2 regions of the Flexivirga sp. G2 genome follow, and region 2 is predicted to be linked to the other one. Evidence: riboswitches for the same ligand, from Rfam matches in the RefSeq annotation. Region 2 holds a riboswitch; the other holds the start of a gene.
The links. Region 2 has a riboswitch for ZMP and ZTP ahead of ACZ50J_RS17495 (bifunctional 5,10-methylenetetrahydrofolate dehydrogenase/5,10-methenyltetrahydrofolate cyclohydrolase). Riboswitches for the same ligand answer to the same signal wherever they lie in the genome.
Positions count from the first base shown of each region.

Region 1 (8,129 bases), 110 kb from region 2:
GCGCGTGATCACGGGTACGTGACCAAGCAGGACTTCAAGCAGGACAGCCACAGCTACGGTGCGGACTTCGACGCGAAGCTGCTGGCCGAGGTCGGCGGATCCGTCGAGGTCAATACGAACAACCTGACCGCGACCGGCGGACAGTACTGGGACGGCACCCAATTCGTGGACTGGCCGGGTTGTGGCGGCGCGTCCTGATCGACGCATCATGGTGCGGTCGGCAGCCTCGGTGCTGTCGGCCGCACCGCCGCATGACCGGCGGGGTGCGTGAACTTGCACGGCATGAACGACGCGACATGAACGACGCGACATGAACGAAAGGGAGACACGGTGACCGGACGCGCGAGTCGTCTGCTGGGGTCGGTGTGGTGGCTGTTCGCGATCGCGACGATCTTCTTCGTCGTGCTCTGCGGTGTGGGCGTATGGCGCCTGGTCGCGACGGCCCCGTCATACACCGACGTTGCCGATGTGACGTCGTTCCGGACCCCCTCGTCGGCCGACCGGCCGACGCTGCACCTGCTGCTACCGGACGACGTCGCCGGCCCGTTGGCGGCGAACCAGTTCCAGTGTCGCTCCGCATCCGGACAGCGTTGGCAGGGCTCGCTGTTGGACAACGCGTCCGCGACACGACACGGCACCCACTGGTCGAGTGTCCTGGAGTTGCCGAAGGGCTGGCGCACGGGGGACCGCATCACCTGCTCGGGCGCCTCCGGTCCGGCGTTGCTGGCCGCCGAGGACAGGCGACCGGCGTTGATCATGACCGGCGTCGCGGCGCTGGGCGCACTGCTCGCCGCCGGTTTCACCGTCGCGGGACTGATGCTGCGACGGCGGCGTCGCCGGACCGCGCCCTGGGCCGGACCGGGCCAGTACGGCTAGCCCTCGTCGTCGGAGAGCCAGGGGTTCTCCGACAACTCGGCCGGTGACGTCGCGGAAGCGGCCGCCTTCGGGCGGTGTCGTGGCAGTTGGAACGCCCGTTTCGGTGCGGGTGCAGGTGCCGACTCGGGCGCGGGGGCCGGCTCGGGCGCAGGTGCCGGCTCGGGTGCAGGTGCTGGCTCGGGCGCGGAGACGGGCTCCGGCATTTCCGGCTCGGCTGGCGCGGCCGCCACCGACGGTGCAACCGGTGCGGCCGGTGCCAGCCCGGGGACGTTCACGGTCAGCCAACGGTCCAGTCGCGGCGGGGTGAGATGACAGAAGGCGCACTGGCCCCAGATCGGATCACCGCAGGTCGGGCAGTGCCCGTCCGGCTGCGCCAGCCGGAGGGCGGCCGGTTCGGGGCTGACGACATACTCGACGGCCCGCTCGACGCCCCATCGCGGCGCGAGCCGGTGCGCGGCGCCGACCACCTCCGCCTGCTGTGTCCCGTATGCCGCCCGCAGCGCGTCGCTCACCCGGCGCGTCGGTGCGGTGCTGGTCCGGAGCAACCGGGCGCCGTCGACGCCGCCCACAGCGGGCTCGGGCCGACGGCGTACCGCGAGGGACGGATGCAGGGTCACGAAGTAGCCGGGCGAGAACGGCAACCACGAGGACAGATGCTGGCCGAACGATGGGCTCGGCGACTCGAGCTTGCCGACGCGCTTGAGCCAGGTGCCGGCATACGAGGCGGCGACGTGCGCGCGCACGGCGGCGATGAACTCGGCACGGTGCCCGAACCGTGGCGCGCAGTCCCGGACCGCCGCCTGGATTCCGGTGACGTGTGTGCTGAGGGTGACGACGGCGACCCGCGGACTGTGCTCGGGCAGCAGTTCGTCGAGCTGGGTGCCGCGGCCGATGCGTGGATTGCGCTCCAGTTGCGGCACGAACAGGATCGCGTCGCCGACCGGACCGTGGCTGCGGAAGAGTTCGTTCGCCCAGGTCGGAGTGGCCGGGTCCACGACCGCGATCATCGGCGACTCCGTGGTCGGGCCGGCTCCGCCTCGCGCGATGACCCCAAGAATGGGTGCGGACTGCTGGTTCATCTCTCCCTCTCGCGGGCAGTGCTCACGGGCCGCCTGGGTGAACCCCGGGCCCGGTTGGTCGCACCTATGACGCGAGAAGTGCGATCACGGTGCCACCGATCATGAACGGACCGAAGGCGATGTAGGTCTGGCGGGTCGCGCGACGCGCCACCAACAGCCCGGCGGCCCACAGGCCACCGAGGATGAAGCCGAGCAGCGTTGCGCTCAGCACGCTGGACCAGGAGAACCAGCCGAGCAGCACGCCCAGCCCGACGGCGAGCTTGACGTCACCGAGTCCGAGGCCGGCGCCACCCCGGGACACCAGCAACAGCACGAGGTATGCCGCGCCCAGCGCGACACCGGCCAGGATCGCCCGCAGCAGGGCGAACCAGTGCCCGGTCGATGCACTCGAGATCGCGGCGATGACGACCGCGAGCGGCACGAGCGGGAAGGTCAGGAAGTTCGGCAGCCGGTGGACGTCGAGGTCGATCGCGGTCAGTGCGGCGAGCACCGGCAGGCTGCAGCAGTAGGCGAGTGCGACACCGGCGTTGTGCGACGCGGCGAGGGCATGCCCGACGACGAGGGCGACGAGCGGCAGCGCGACCAGCAGCCACACGTGCTGCCGTGGTGGCGTGTCGAGTTCGTCCTCGAGGCGGTGCTCGGCCGTGCGCAGCCGGCGCCACACCAGGACGCCGACCGGTATGGCGGCACAGCAGGCGATGACGCCGGCGACCCACGGGTTCACGCGTGGTCCGACCGGTCCACCGACAGCTGGTCACCCGGCTGCACGCCCCAGGCGGACAGCGCGCCGGCGGCTGCCTCGACCGTGACCGCGGCGCGCAGCCGGGGTCGCGTCATACCGACCCAGGGGCGCAGCGTCGCGACGCGCAGCACCGTCCCGGCCTTGTCGAGGACCGCCACGTCGATCGGGTAGCGCATGCCGACCATGTGCACCGACGGGCAGCGGGTGAGCCAGAGTGCACCGGCGACCTCGTCGGTGCCGAGCAGGCCCTTGCGGCGACTGCGCGCGTTGTCCGCGACGGCGCAGGCACCGACCGGCACCCCGTTGCGCATTAGCCGGTGCGGGCCCGGCCCGAATGTCCTGATCCCCATGGCTTTCCCCTCTTCCGGCGCCACGGTGGGCGCGGACCGAGATTAACCGCCGGCCGGCGTCCGTGGGTGGGTCTGTAGGCCCGACCTGGGCCCGATCTGGGCTCGACCCGGGTGTGACCGGAACCACCGCGCCACCCGGTGTGGATCTGCCGGCCACCGGCGAGTCGGCAGGACGCGGGCCGTCGCGGCGGCGACCATGACTAGCGACATGAGCCTTCTTGATCGCGTTCGCACCAACCTGCCGTCGTCCCTCGCCTCGTCGGACGGACCGCGGGACTGGCGTCAGCTGTCCATCGCGGCCGGGTACGGCGCGGTCGGAGCGGTCACGCTCGGGCTGGTGCTGATCGTTCCGGTCATGGTCGCCTGGGCCGCGGACACGCAGAGCACCACGTCGTGGACCGACGCGTTGACCTTCGCCGGGGACGGCTGGGCGCTGGCCCATCGCGGTCACGTGTCGGTCGCCGTCGGTGCGGCCCACTCGGTGACCTTCGCGCCCCTGATGCTCACCGCGCTCGCGGTGGTTCTGGCCCGGATGGCGGCGAAGGCGATGCTGACCCACCTGTCCGATCGCTCGGGTGCGTGGTGGGAAGGCCCTGCGGCATACCTCGTCGGGTATGTCGTGACCGGCCTGCTGATCACCGGCCTCTCGCTCTCCGGCCCGGCCCATCCGAACCTGCTGACCGTCTTCCCGGGTGCGTTGGTGGTCGGATTCGCGGGGTGCGCGTGGGCGCTGCTGCGCAGCGAGGACCCGCTCGCGGAACACGCGAAGACCTTTGTCGATCAACGCATCTCGTTGTCCACCCGTCGCGCGCTGCGGCCGGCCACAGAGGGTGCGCTGGGTTACCTCGGCATCGGCCTCGTGCTCGTCCTCGTGCTGCTGGTGACGCACGCGTCCGCGATCGGCGACCTGAACGGTCAGCTGCAGCCCGGGCTCCTCGGCGGTGTCGTGCTCTGGGTCGGGCAGCTCGCGGCACTGCCCAATCTGCTGGTCTGGTCGGCCGGGTGGACCACCGGCGCGTCGATGCACATCGGCGCCGTCAGCGTCGGCAGCACGTCGGTCCACGGCGGCCTGCTGCCGATGATCCCGGTGCTCGGTGCGGTCCCCGGCGCCGGTGCGCTGCCGACCGGCACGAGCCTCGCTCCGCTGATCCCCGTGCTCCTCGGCGCCTTCGTCGGCTATCGGTCGCTGGGCAAGCTGACCACCTATGCCTCGTTGAAGACCAAGGCGGTCACGGCCGCACAGGCCGCCGGTATGACGGCAGCCATCGTCCTGCTGCTCAGCTGGCTGTCGACCGCCGGGGTGAGTGGCGGGTCGCTCGACTACATCGGGCCGTCCCTGCTGATCGTGCCGCTGCTGGTGGTCGAGCTGCTGCTGGGCGCCCTGCTCGCCACGCTCTTCCTGCACTGGAAGCGCGCGCTGCGTCGCTGAGTCGGCCGGTGCGCTAGCGTGCGGGCCGTGGTCGACACCCAGCCCGTACCCGTCGTCGTACTCGTCTCCGGCTCCGGCACCCTCCTGCAGGCATTGCTCGACGCCGCGCAGGATCCCGCGTACGGCGTGCGGATCGCCGCCGTCGGCGCCGATCGCCCGGACATCGAGGGTCTGGCGCGGGCGGAACGCGCCGGCGTGCCGACGTTCGTCTGCCGGGTCAAGGACCATGCCGATCGCGCCGCGTGGGACGCGGCCCTGACCGAGCAGGTTGCGGCATACGAACCGGCGCTGGTCGTCTCCGCCGGCTTCCTGAAACTCGTGGGGGAGCGCTTCCTGGAGTCGTTCGGTGGCCGCTACCTCAACAGTCACAATGCGTTGCTGCCGAGCTTTCCCGGCATACACGGCCCGCGCGACGCGCTGGAGTATGGCGTGAAGGTAGCCGGCGCAACGCTTTTCGTCGTGGATGCCGGTGTCGACACGGGTGCGATCGTGGCCCAGTGCGTGGTGCCCGTCGAGGGCGACGACACGGTGGAGAGCCTGACCGATCGGATCAAGGACGCCGAACGCCCGCAGCTTGTCGAGTGGGTGGGCCGGATGGCGCGGGACGGCTTCACCGTCGACGGGCGTCGCGTGCGCGTCGGATAGAATCGCCACACACGACTGGCGCAGGTGGGTAACCACCAGGGAGTGGAGTCGCGTGCATCGATCGCCTGGGTGCACGTCAGTACTGCCAACCCTCCCGAAGGAGAGTCATGTCTCAGGAACAGGGCCGACGTCCCATCAAGCGCGCACTCGTCTCGGTCTACGACAAGACGGGCCTGGAAGATCTGGCCCGCGGCCTGCACGACGCCGGCGTCGAACTCATCTCGACCGGTGGCTCCGCCGCCCTCATCGAGCAGGCCGGCATCCCGGTGACCAAGGTCGAGGACCTCACCGGCTTCCCCGAGTGCCTCGACGGCCGGGTCAAGACGCTGCACCCGAGGGTGCACGCCGGCATCCTCGCCGACACCCGGATCCCCGAACACCTCTCGCAACTGGACGAATTGGGCGTTGCACCGTTCGAACTCGTGGTGTCCAACCTCTACCCGTTCCGCGCCACCGTCGCCTCCGGTGCCACCCCGGACGAGTGCATCGAGCAGATCGACATCGGCGGGCCGTCCATGGTCCGCGCCGCCGCCAAGAACCACCCGAGCGTTGCGATCGTGACGTCGCCCGCGTCATACGCCGCGACGCTCGAGGCCGTCGCCGCCGGCGGCTTCACGCTGGAGGAACGAAAGCTGCTGGCAGCACAGGCTTTCCAGCACACGGCCGACTACGACAACACCGTCGCCAACTGGATGAGCAACGTGTATGTCGACACCAGCGACGGCACCGGCTTCCCCAACTGGTCCGGTGCGACCTTCGACAAGGCCCAGGACCTGCGGTATGGCGAGAACCCCCACCAGGGTGCCGCGCTCTACCGGCACTGGCGCGCCGGTGTCGCCTCCGCCGAGCAGCTCTTCGGCAAGGCGATGTCCTACAACAACTACGTGGACACCGATGCCGCCGTGCGCGCGGCATACGACCACGGCGACCAGCCGACCGTCGCCGTGATCAAGCACGCGAATCCCTGTGGCATCGCTGTGGGTTCGGACATCGCCGATGCGCACCGCAAGGCGCACGCGTGCGACCCGATGTCGGCGTTCGGCGGCGTCATCGCGACCAACCGGCCGGTGACCGTCGAGATGGCCGAGACGGTGAAGGACATCTTCACCGAGGTCGTCATCGCGCCCGACTTCGAGCCGGGCGTCGTCGACATCCTCAGCAAGCGCAAGGCGATCCGGCTGTTGAAGCTGCCGGCAGAAGCCGCCCAGCACCGTGACCCGGTCGAGATCCGCCCGATCAGCGGCGGCATGCTGATGCAACGCATCGACAAGGTCGACGCGGTCGTGCGGGACGAGGACGGCAACGTGACCGGTGGGGACGACGCGGCCAACTGGCGGCTGGTGTCGGGCGAACCCGCCGACGCGGCCGCACTCGACGACCTGCAGTTCGCCTGGCGCGCCATTCGTGCGGTGAAGTCCAACGCGATCCTGCTCGCCTCCGGCGGTGCATCCGTCGGCGTCGGCATGGGTCAGGTCAACCGGGTCGACTCCTGCCACCTCGCGGTCAACCGGGCCGGCGAGGAGCGCGCCCGCGGTTCCGTTGCGGCCTCCGACGCGTTCTTCCCGTTCCCCGACGGGCTGCAGGTGCTCATCGACGCGGGCGTGCGAGCTGTTGTTGCCCCGGGCGGTTCGATGAGGGATCAGGCCGTCATCGACGCGGCGAAGGACGCCGGCATCACCCTGTACTTCACCGGCACCCGGCATTTCGCACACTGAAAAGAAGGAGGGCGGGAGCAAGCTCCCGCCCTCCTTCTTTTCAGTGTCTGTGTTCTTGGGCGCCGTTCCTACTTGTGCGCTGCCGCCTCGACCTTGCGCAGGCGCGCGACCAGCGTCTTCAACAGGGCGGCGGCGATGTCGCCGTCGCCGCGGACCAACGGCATGAAGGCCATGGGGGAGAGCGCGAAGGTCTCGACACCCTCGGGTCCGGCCGTGATCGTCGCCGAGCGTGCGGCCCCGTCGATCATGGACAACTCGCCGACGTAGTCGCCGACACCGATCTGGCCGCGCTCCTCGCCGCCGACGACAACGCTGGCGGAGCCCTGCAGGACGACTCGCAGACCGCTGTCCTTCGCTCCCTCGGTGATCACGTGGGACCCGGGACCGCTGCGGAAGGTCGACCCGCTCTCGGCGATCTGCGAGATCGCGGCCGGGCTGAGCCCCGCGAACAGGTCGATGCCCGCGAGGATCTGCTTCAACTGGGCGCTTGCCATGAAATGAACCCCTTGAAAAGAGAACGATGTAGTTAATTCGATGTCGGCACAGGAAGCTTGGGATGCGTTGGCGGTTGTAGGGAGCTTGCGACTCGCAACGCCGACGCAGAACAAGCCTCGATGCACACCCGTGCGGTAACCGAGCCAACTTAGCAGCGCGGCGCAGGCTGCGCCGGGCAGATTCGCCGACCGATACGTTTCCGGAATTCGTCGGTGCCGCGAGGTAGGTTCGCACCGTGACGACGTGTGCTCGCTGTGGTGCGGAGCTGACCGCCGGGGCGCGGTTCTGCTCGTCCTGCGGCGCTGCCGCGGCCCAGGGCGCACTGCAGGCGCCGGTGCGTAAGCACGTGGTCATCCTCTTCTGCGACATCGTCGGTTCCACGACCCTGGGCGAGTTTGCCGACCCGGAGGCGCTGCGGGAACGACTCGGCCGCTATTTCCAGGCCGTGTCGAAGGTCATCTGGGAGCACGGCGGCACGGTCGAGAAGTTCATCGGCGACGCGGTCATGGCGGTCTTCGGTGTCCCGAGCTCGCGGGAGGACGACGCGATCCGGGCGGTTCGCTCGGCGAGCGCCATACACGAGGCGGTTGCGGAGTTGTCCGCGCGCAGCCAGCAGGAGATCGGCAAGGAGCTGCACGTCCGGATCGGCGTCAACTCCGGCGAGGTGTTCGTGGCGCACCAGCCGGACGGGCAGTTCTCGGTCACCGGCGATGCCGTGAACACCGCACAGCGTCTGGAGGCCGCCGCCGGCACCGACGAGACCTATGTCGGTGACACGGTCGCCGAGCTGGTCCGGGA
Region 1 covers NZ_AP039675.1:3,496,207-3,504,335, reverse strand. Annotated here, with positions in the region: gene ACZ50J_RS16970 (hypothetical protein) at 1-198, shown strand, start outside; gene ACZ50J_RS16965 (hypothetical protein) at 331-876, shown strand; gene ACZ50J_RS16960 (hypothetical protein) at 873-1,955, opposite strand; gene ACZ50J_RS16955 (prepilin peptidase) at 2,020-2,679, opposite strand; gene ACZ50J_RS16950 (DUF192 domain-containing protein) at 2,676-3,047, opposite strand; gene ACZ50J_RS16945 (cell division protein PerM) at 3,256-4,476, shown strand; gene purN (phosphoribosylglycinamide formyltransferase) at 4,504-5,121, shown strand; ZMP/ZTP riboswitch at 5,123-5,199, shown strand; gene purH (bifunctional phosphoribosylaminoimidazolecarboxamide formyltransferase/IMP cyclohydrolase) at 5,229-6,836, shown strand; gene ACZ50J_RS16930 (cyclic nucleotide-binding domain-containing protein) at 6,905-7,330, opposite strand; gene ACZ50J_RS16925 (adenylate/guanylate cyclase domain-containing protein) at 7,567-8,129, shown strand, end outside.
Region 1: another riboswitch for ZMP and ZTP. It lies ahead of purH (bifunctional phosphoribosylaminoimidazolecarboxamide formyltransferase/IMP cyclohydrolase); the one in region 2 lies ahead of ACZ50J_RS17495 (bifunctional 5,10-methylenetetrahydrofolate dehydrogenase/5,10-methenyltetrahydrofolate cyclohydrolase).

Region 2 (8,129 bases):
GATCGGGCGATCCTGCGCGGCAGCCTCCTGCAGTGCATCAGGGCCCCACTCGCGCCAGTCCACCGGGTTGTCGGCGTGCTGGCGAAGGTACGGGCTGAGGGAGTCGGCGAGTCGGTTGGCCATGGCTCCAGCCTGTCACCCGGCGGTGCGCGCGGCCGCCAGCCCCTCGGACTGTCCGGAGCGGCGCAGGGACTCGGCGACGAAACCACTGGCGAGCAGTTCGTCCAACAGGTCGTCGAGCCAGGCCGTGGTCTGCGGGTGGACGCCCGGTTTCGTGGCCATCGCCTGGCGGATCTGCATGAACGGTTGATCGATCAGGCGGAGTCCGGGGTGGTTCTCGACATACGCGGTGACGGGTTCACGGATGCCTGCCGCGACGTCGAGGTCCTGCTCGGCGAAGACGGTGGTGCCGTCGGTGCCGCGAACGATGGTGGCGTGCTCGAGTGTGCGCGTCAGGAACAGGTCGTATGCCGAGCCCTCTTTCACGCCGATCCGGACACCGTCGGTGTCGACGTCGGTGGGTGAACGGCGGGTCGAGTTCTCGGGCACGGCATACACACCGTCGATGAGGACGTAGGGCTCGGTGAAGGTGACCTCTCGCGCTCTGGCGGGCTCGATCGCGAGGAAGGCGATGGTCGCCGGGCCGGAGGCGAGTGCGGCGAAGGACTTGCGCGCGGCGTCGAAGCATACGAAGTCGAGGTCGGCGTCCAACCTGGCGGCGACCTCGCGCGCGAGATCGACGGTGATGCCGCTCGGAGCTGCGGCGGTCCCCTGGGCGAGCACCGGATTGCCCAGATTGATCGACGCCGTGACGCGGCCGTCGGGAGCCAGGTCGGCGCGTGCCTGAGCGGTCGAATTCGTCATGGGTCGATCGTAGGGAGCCGTGAGCCGCATCGGCTACGCGGTGTGGCCAATCTGCTGACAGCAGCGAAAGCTGGCTGTTCACAGGTGGTTTCGGCGAAGGTCGAGTCATGTCCGAGGAACAGCCCAGACCACCACACCCACTCAGCCGGCAGATCGCCGAACATCTTCTGGACGAGCGCATCATCGTGCTCGACACCGCGTTGGACGACGAGATCGGCACCCGACTCATGTCCCAGCTCTATCTGCTGTCGGCGGCCGACCCTCGTGCCGACATCAGCTTCTGGATCAACTCGCCCGGCGGTTCCGTGCCGGCGATGCTCGCGATCATGGACGTGATGCGTGCCATCCCCAACGACGTGTCGACGCTGGCACTCGGATTGGCCTGCAGCGCAGGGCAATTCCTCTTGACGGCGGGGGAGAAGGGCAAGCGCTACGCCCTGCCGCACTCGAAGATCCTGATGCACCAGGGCAGCGCCGGCTTCGGCGGCACCGCGGTCGACATCGAGCTGCAGGCCGACGATCTGCGTCAGACACGGGACACCGTGCTCGGCATCACGGCGGAGCTGACCGGTCAGCCGTTGCCGCGAGTGTTCGAGGACTCGCTGCGTGACCGGTGGTACACGGCGGAACAAGCCGTCGCCTATGGATTCGTCGACCGGGTCATCGACGACCTGAGCCGTATCAAACCGGGCAAAAACCCTGTGGGACTTGGAGTTTGACATATGAGTAGTTACACGATTCCGAATGTCATTGCGTCGTCCCCGCGTGGTGATCGCGTCATGGACGTCTACAGCCACCTCCTGTCCGAACGGATCGTCTACCTCGGCACCGAGATCGACGACGGCGTCTCGAACGCCCTCATCGCGCAGATCCTGCACCTGGAATCGGTCGCGCCGGACCAGGAGATCAACCTTTACATCAACTCGCCCGGCGGGTCGCTGACCGCAACCTTCGCCGTGTATGACGCCATGCGGTTCGTCCGATCACCGGTCGCGACGACCTGTGTGGGGCAAGCGTGTTCGACGGCGGCGATCCTGCTGGCAGCAGGTGCTCCGGGGCGCCGCAGCGTGCTGCCGCACTCGCGGGTCCTGTTGCATCAGCCGACCGGGAGCGGCCGTGGCGCCATACCCGACATCATCCTGGCGGCGGACGAGGTGATCCGACTGCGCGCGGAGGCCGAGGAGGTGCTGGCGCATCACACGGGACAACCGGTCGACGTGTTGCGCAAGGACACCGACCGGGATCGGATCTTCACCCCGCAAGCGGCCGTCGACTACGGGCTGGTCGACGAGGTGATGGCCTACCGCAGCTGAGTGCTCAGGCGGCCAGCGCGACCGGGCCGCGCATGCTCGCCGGAGCAGGAGCCAGGCCCAGCCGGGCGGACTCCCGGCGCAGCTCGCGGACCGTCAGGTCGGTGACCTCGGCGAGGGTGCAGTCGAGTGCGCCGGCGATGGCGGCGACGATCTCCGAGGACGGGTCCTTCCGGCCCCGCTCGATCTCGGAGAGGTACTGCGCGGAGATCCCGGCCCGCTGCGCGGTCGTGGTGATCGTGCCGCGGCGTCGCAACCGGATCGCCCGCAGCTGTGTGCCGAGCACTTCCCGCCAGAGGGGCTCGACCGTCGAACGCTGCCGGAGCTGTCGCACGTCACCCATGACTCGACGCTAGCCCCGATGCCCGGTGCCGCCCAACGCTTTCTGCTCAGAGCAGAAGCGGACCGATGCCGAATGACGGCTTCTTCGCCGAGTGACGGCCGTATCCGACCGTCACTCGCCGAGGAAGCCGTCATTCGGGATGGGCGGGGGTGGCGCAGAGGGCTGGGTCGGTGGTGGTCGACGTCGCGGGCGTGTTGTCGTGGTGCCCGCCTTCCGGCTCCCGCACCGCAGGCACCAGCGCGAGGGCGACGGTCGCCGCGGCGCCGACCGCGAAGAGGGCGTGCAGCACGCCGACATGCTCGCCGAGAAGCCCGAGCAGCGGCGGCCCGGCGAGGAAGGCCGTGTAGGCGACCGTGCTGATGACCGAGATGCGGGCGTGTGCATGCCGTGGGTCGTCCGCTGCCGCACTCATGCCGACCGGGAAACCCAGCGAGACGCCGAGGCCCCAGACGACGACTCCGGCATACGCCAGCGGAGTCGGACCGAGGACGACGGCCAGGCAGCCGACGATCGCCAGGCTGAAGCAGACACGCAGCACCGGCACCCGCCCGTAGCGGTCGAGGAGTGCCGTGCCGGCAAGGCGCCCGATCGTCATGAAGGTCAGAAAGGTTGCGAACGCTAGAATTCCGGCCCACTTGGGCACGTGGTGGCCCTCGACGAAGCCGAGCGACAGCCAGTCGTTGGCCGATCCCTCGGTGAACGCGGCGATCAGGGTCACGACACCGATCAACAGGACTCGCGGGTCGGTCCACGCGCTGCGGCCGGTCGGCGCGGGGCCGGAGTCCGCGGCGTTCTCGACCGACTCCTTGCGGCCGTCGGACAGCGTCTCGAAGTACTTGGCCCGCCAGATGGCGACGGTGCCGATGGCGATCATGACGACGACCAGATGCACCCACAGCGGTACGTGTATGGCGGTCAGGCCCGCCCCGATCAGCGCGGCCAGCACGGTGCCGCCGGAGAACATGGCGTGGTAGCGCGGCATGATCGATCGTTGCTGGCAGCGCTCGACGACTGTCCCCTCGAGGTTCATCGCGACGTCCCACGGTCCGATGCCCATGCCCGCGACGAGCAGACCGATCACCGTCAACCAGACGAGGTGCGAGGTGATGGCGACGGTTGCCAGCAGGTAACCGGTGACGGTTGCGAGGGCCGCCACACGGACCGTGACGCGGCTGCCGAAGCGGCCGATCACCCAGCCGGCGAGCGGCAGTCCGCTGACGCTGCCGATCGATCCGGCGAGCAGGAGCAGACCGAGCTGTCCGGTCGTCAGGTGGAGCAGCGACTTCACGTCGGGCAGTCGGGCGGCGAAGGATGCGAATGCCGCGCCGTTCAGCACGAACAGCACCGCGACCGAGGTCGAGACGCGCCGGACCTGTGCGGGGTCGGTCTGCGGCGTCTGCGCGGTGGGGAGCTTGTCCACCATCACCATGGGTTTCCTTCGGAGGAGCTTTTCAGTGGCTTGTCGAATCGATTCGATCGAATCGATTCGATAGTCTGCTCCACATGTCTGTGGGAGGTCAAGCCGAGCACTCGTCCGGCGGACGCGTGACGCTGCGTGACGTCGCGGAGCGCGCCGGTGTCGCGATCTCGACCGCATCGCTGGTCTTCAGCGGCAACAAACCGGTCGCCTCGGAGACGGCCGACCGGGTGCGTGCCGCTGCCGAGTTGCTGGGGTATGGCGGGCCGGACCCGATGGCCTCGTCCCTGCGACACGGGCGCAGCGGTGTGATCGCCGCGGTCGTCGAGCGACGCATCCTGCACGCGTTCCGCGATCCGTACGTCGTGTCCGTGCTCGACGGACTCTCGCAGGTCGTCGGGGAAATGGGATACGGGCTGTTGCTGCTGCCGGATGCGGCTGAGGGGTATGGCGACACCGGCCCTCAGGTGTCCCGTGTGGCTGCAGACGCTGCGGTTTTCATGCTGTGTGGTGACGAGAACAACGTGTTGGCAACGCAGTTCGCCGCTCGTGGCGTTCCGGTGGTGGGCACCGGTGCGCCGGCGGGTGCCGACATACAGGTGACGGCTGACGAACGTGCGGCCTCCCGTGAGCTGGCGCAATTACTGCACCGGCTCGGGCATCGCCGGGTGGACCACGTGATGATGCCGCTCCGGTGGGGCGGCACGACCGGACGGCGAACCATCGCCCAGGTCCGCGCGAGCAAGTTCCCGGACACGCGGGAGCGGGCGATCGGTGTGCGGGAGGTGTTCGCCACGGCGACCCTCATCGAGGCGGAGGAGCCCGACTTCGACTCGGGCTACGCGGCAGCGACGCTGCTGCTGGAGAGTGACCAGCCGCCGACCGCGATCGTCGCCCAGAGCGACCTGCTGGCAGCCGGGGTGGTGCAGTGCGCGGTCGACCGCGGCGTGCGCGTCCCCGAAGACCTGTCGGTCACCGGGTACGACGGGGTCTCGCTGCCGTGGTTTCCGAGAACGCTGACCACGATCGACCAGCACCCGATCGAGAAGGGCAGGGCTGTCGGCGAGGTGGTGCGTGCCCTGCTCGCCGGTGAGGACGTCTCCGATGTGCTGGTCCCGGTGACCCTGCGCGAAGGCGATACGACCGGTCCCGCGCCGAAGGGTCGGTAGGTTTCGCCGAACGGCTCCAGCGGGCGCTCGGCTAAACTGGGTCCAACACGACTGGCGAAGGTGGGGCACCACCGGGGAGTGTGAGTTCGTCGTATCGCCCGCCTGGGTGCGACTCCGATCGATTCAAGGAGTCCCCGGATGTCTGGTGCACAACTACTGGACGGCACTGCCGTCGCGCGTCGAATCTTCGCAGAGACCGCCGACCGTGCTGCGGAATTCGTTGCGGCACAAGGGCGTCGGCCGTGCCTCGCCACCGTGCTGATCGGTGACGACCCCGCGTCGCACACCTACGTGCGGATGAAGCAGCGGCGCGCCGGCCAGCTGGGGCTCGAGTCCCGTCGTGTGCAGTTGCCGTCGGACACCACCACGGAACAAGCGGTCCAGGCGGTCCGCGCGCTCTCCGCCGACGACTCTGTCGATGGCATCCTCGTGCAGCACCCGGCACCAACCCAGGTGGACGAGCTGGCCGTCTTCGAGGCGATCGCTCCGGACAAGGACGTCGACGGCGTCACCATGCACAGCTTCGCGGCAATGGGCCTGTCCGCCAACGGATTCCATTCCTGCACGCCGGAGGGGATCGTCCGGCTGCTCGATGCGTATGACGTGCCGCTCTCGGGGCAGCAGGTGTGCGTTGTGGGACGCAGCGCGATCCTCGGCAAGCCGGTCGGGCTGCTGCTGCTCGCCCGCGATGCCACGGTCACCTTCTGCCACTCACGCACGAAGGATCTGGCGGCGCAGGTCGGTGTCGCCGACATCGTCGTCGCCGCAGTCGGACGGCCCGAGCTGATCCGGGGTGCGTGGATCAAGCCGGGGGCCGTCGTCGTCGACGCCGGCTACAACCCGGGCAATGTCGGCGACGTGGAGACGGCGGCTGCGGCACAGCGGGCGTCATACATCACACCGGTGCCCGGTGGCGTCGGTCCGATGACGATCGCGGTGCTGATGGAGCAGACCGTCACCGCGGCGGAACGGCGAATCTGCTAGATCCTGCTCGGCAACTGGTAGGCAGTCGTGTGGCGCGGTTCGTAGATCTGGATGTCTTCGGTGCCGGGCACTGCGACGTCGACGGCGATGCCGTAACCGCGGTCTTCCGGCTCGCCCCGGAGAGTCGCACCACGGCCGGACAGTTCGCGAACGGTGGCGACGATGTCGTCGCAGACCAGGCTCATCACGTGTTGCGGTGTGTCCCGGCCACGGCCGGGCATCAGCGGGTGGACACCGAGTTCGCTCGGGCCGGTCCCGAAGATGAGCCAGTTGGCAGCATCTTCCGGGGCGTGGCCGGGCTCGGTGGAGGCGGCGTCGCTGACGAACGGCCACTGCAGGACATCACGGAAGAAGGCCCGGGTCGCAGGCGGATCCGACGAATAGATCAGCGTGTGAACTGCTGTGAGCATCCACTCAGGCTAGACCCGTGCGCGCCGAGCCGGACAGAAATCAGGTGCGGCCGAACGGCGACCGCCATACGTTCGAGGTATGCGCGCACCCGATGCCGGCTTCGCCGACCCACGACTGGCGGTCCTCTACGACTTCTTCGATGACGACCGCAGTGACCTCGACGTCTACGAGGCGATCGTCGATGAGCTGGGCGCCCGCAAGGTCGTGGACGTTGGCTGCGGAACCGGTTCTCTCGCAGTGCGATTGGCGGCTCGGGGCAACGTGGTGGTCGGTGTCGATCCGGCGGTCGCTTCGATCGATGTCGCCCGCGCCAAGCCGTATGCCGACAGGGTGACCTGGTTGCCCGGGGACGCCACGCTGCTGATCGATCGCGTCACCGATGCGGACCTGGCCGTGATGACCGGGAACGTCGCACAGGTCTTCGTGGACGACGCGGACTGGGAGCAGACGTTGAGCGCCATACACGGTGCGTTGCGGGAGGGCGGGTGGTTCGTCTTCGAGACCCGCCACCCCGAAGTGCGCGCGTGGGAGCAGTGGACGACGCCACCGGCCGAGGTCGTGCTGCCGGACGGTCGTCGCGGCACGGACTCGATGACGGTGACGGAGGTGGCGTTGCCGCTGGTGACGTTCGAGTCCACACTCGAGCTGGCCGACGAGACGCTGACATCGGTGTCGACATTGCGTTTTCGGGCGCATGCGGAGATCGAGGACGACCTGCGGCGCCACGGTTTCGAGGTCGTCGAGGTACGCGATGCACCGGACCGCCCGGGCAGAGAGTGGGTGTTCTTCGCCCGGACCCACCGCGAGTGAGATCGCCGTGCTGGTCTCGATACGAGCCTTCCCCCGCTGCGCTCCGCCAGGCTCTACTCGACCCGCGCACGTCACTGGAAGTCGCGGGACTTGGTCCGCACGTGAATCGTGAGGTGCTCCAAGCGATCCGCGAGCAGGTTGGTGACGCCGTCCTCGGAGCGTTCGAGTATGCCGCGCACCACCATCGCCGGTGACGCACGCGCGATGCGCCGATAACGATGCCAAACGCCTTTCGAGACAATGACATTCAGGATTCCGGTCTCGTCCTCCACATTGACGAAGGTGATCCCGCCGGCCGTCGCCGGGCGCTGGCGATGGGTGATCACACCGCCGACTTGCACCCGCCGGCCGCTCTGGAACCCCTTCAACTGCTCGATCGGCAGCACGCCGCGCGCGTCCAGGTCCGCGCGGACATGCCGGATCGGATGATCACCGGGGCTGATCCCGGTCGCCTGCAGGTCGTGCATCAGCAGTTCGCCGATCGACAACTCCGGCAGCAGCGGCGGTTGGTACGGCACGCGAACCGGCAACTGGTCACCGCGGATCGACGCCGCCTCTGCTGAACGCCACAGTGCGTCACGACGTGAACCGGTCAGTGCGTCCAATGCGCCGGACAGCGAAAGCGCCTCCATCTGCTCGGTATCCAGCTCGGCGCGGCGCGCGAGGTCCGCCAGATCGGTGAACGGCCCGGACAGATCCCGGGTCCGCACGATGCGCTCCGCGGCAGCCTCACCGAGCGCGGTGATGTCGGCCAGCCCGAGACGCACCGCGTGGTGCCAGTCGCGGCGGTGCTCCTGCCAATCGGGCGCAGCATCGGTGTC
Region 2 covers NZ_AP039675.1:3,609,753-3,617,881, reverse strand. Annotated here, with positions in the region: gene ACZ50J_RS17530 (thioredoxin domain-containing protein) at 1-123, opposite strand, end outside; gene ACZ50J_RS17525 (transporter substrate-binding domain-containing protein) at 136-864, opposite strand; gene ACZ50J_RS17520 (ClpP family protease) at 972-1,583, shown strand; gene ACZ50J_RS17515 (ClpP family protease) at 1,587-2,177, shown strand; gene ACZ50J_RS17510 (helix-turn-helix domain-containing protein) at 2,182-2,517, opposite strand; gene ACZ50J_RS17505 (MFS transporter) at 2,648-3,940, opposite strand; gene ACZ50J_RS17500 (LacI family DNA-binding transcriptional regulator) at 4,021-5,103, shown strand; ZMP/ZTP riboswitch at 5,141-5,218, shown strand; gene ACZ50J_RS17495 (bifunctional 5,10-methylenetetrahydrofolate dehydrogenase/5,10-methenyltetrahydrofolate cyclohydrolase) at 5,242-6,087, shown strand; gene ACZ50J_RS17490 (VOC family protein) at 6,084-6,497, opposite strand; gene ACZ50J_RS17485 (class I SAM-dependent DNA methyltransferase) at 6,577-7,308, shown strand; gene ACZ50J_RS17480 (error-prone DNA polymerase) at 7,380-8,129, opposite strand, start outside.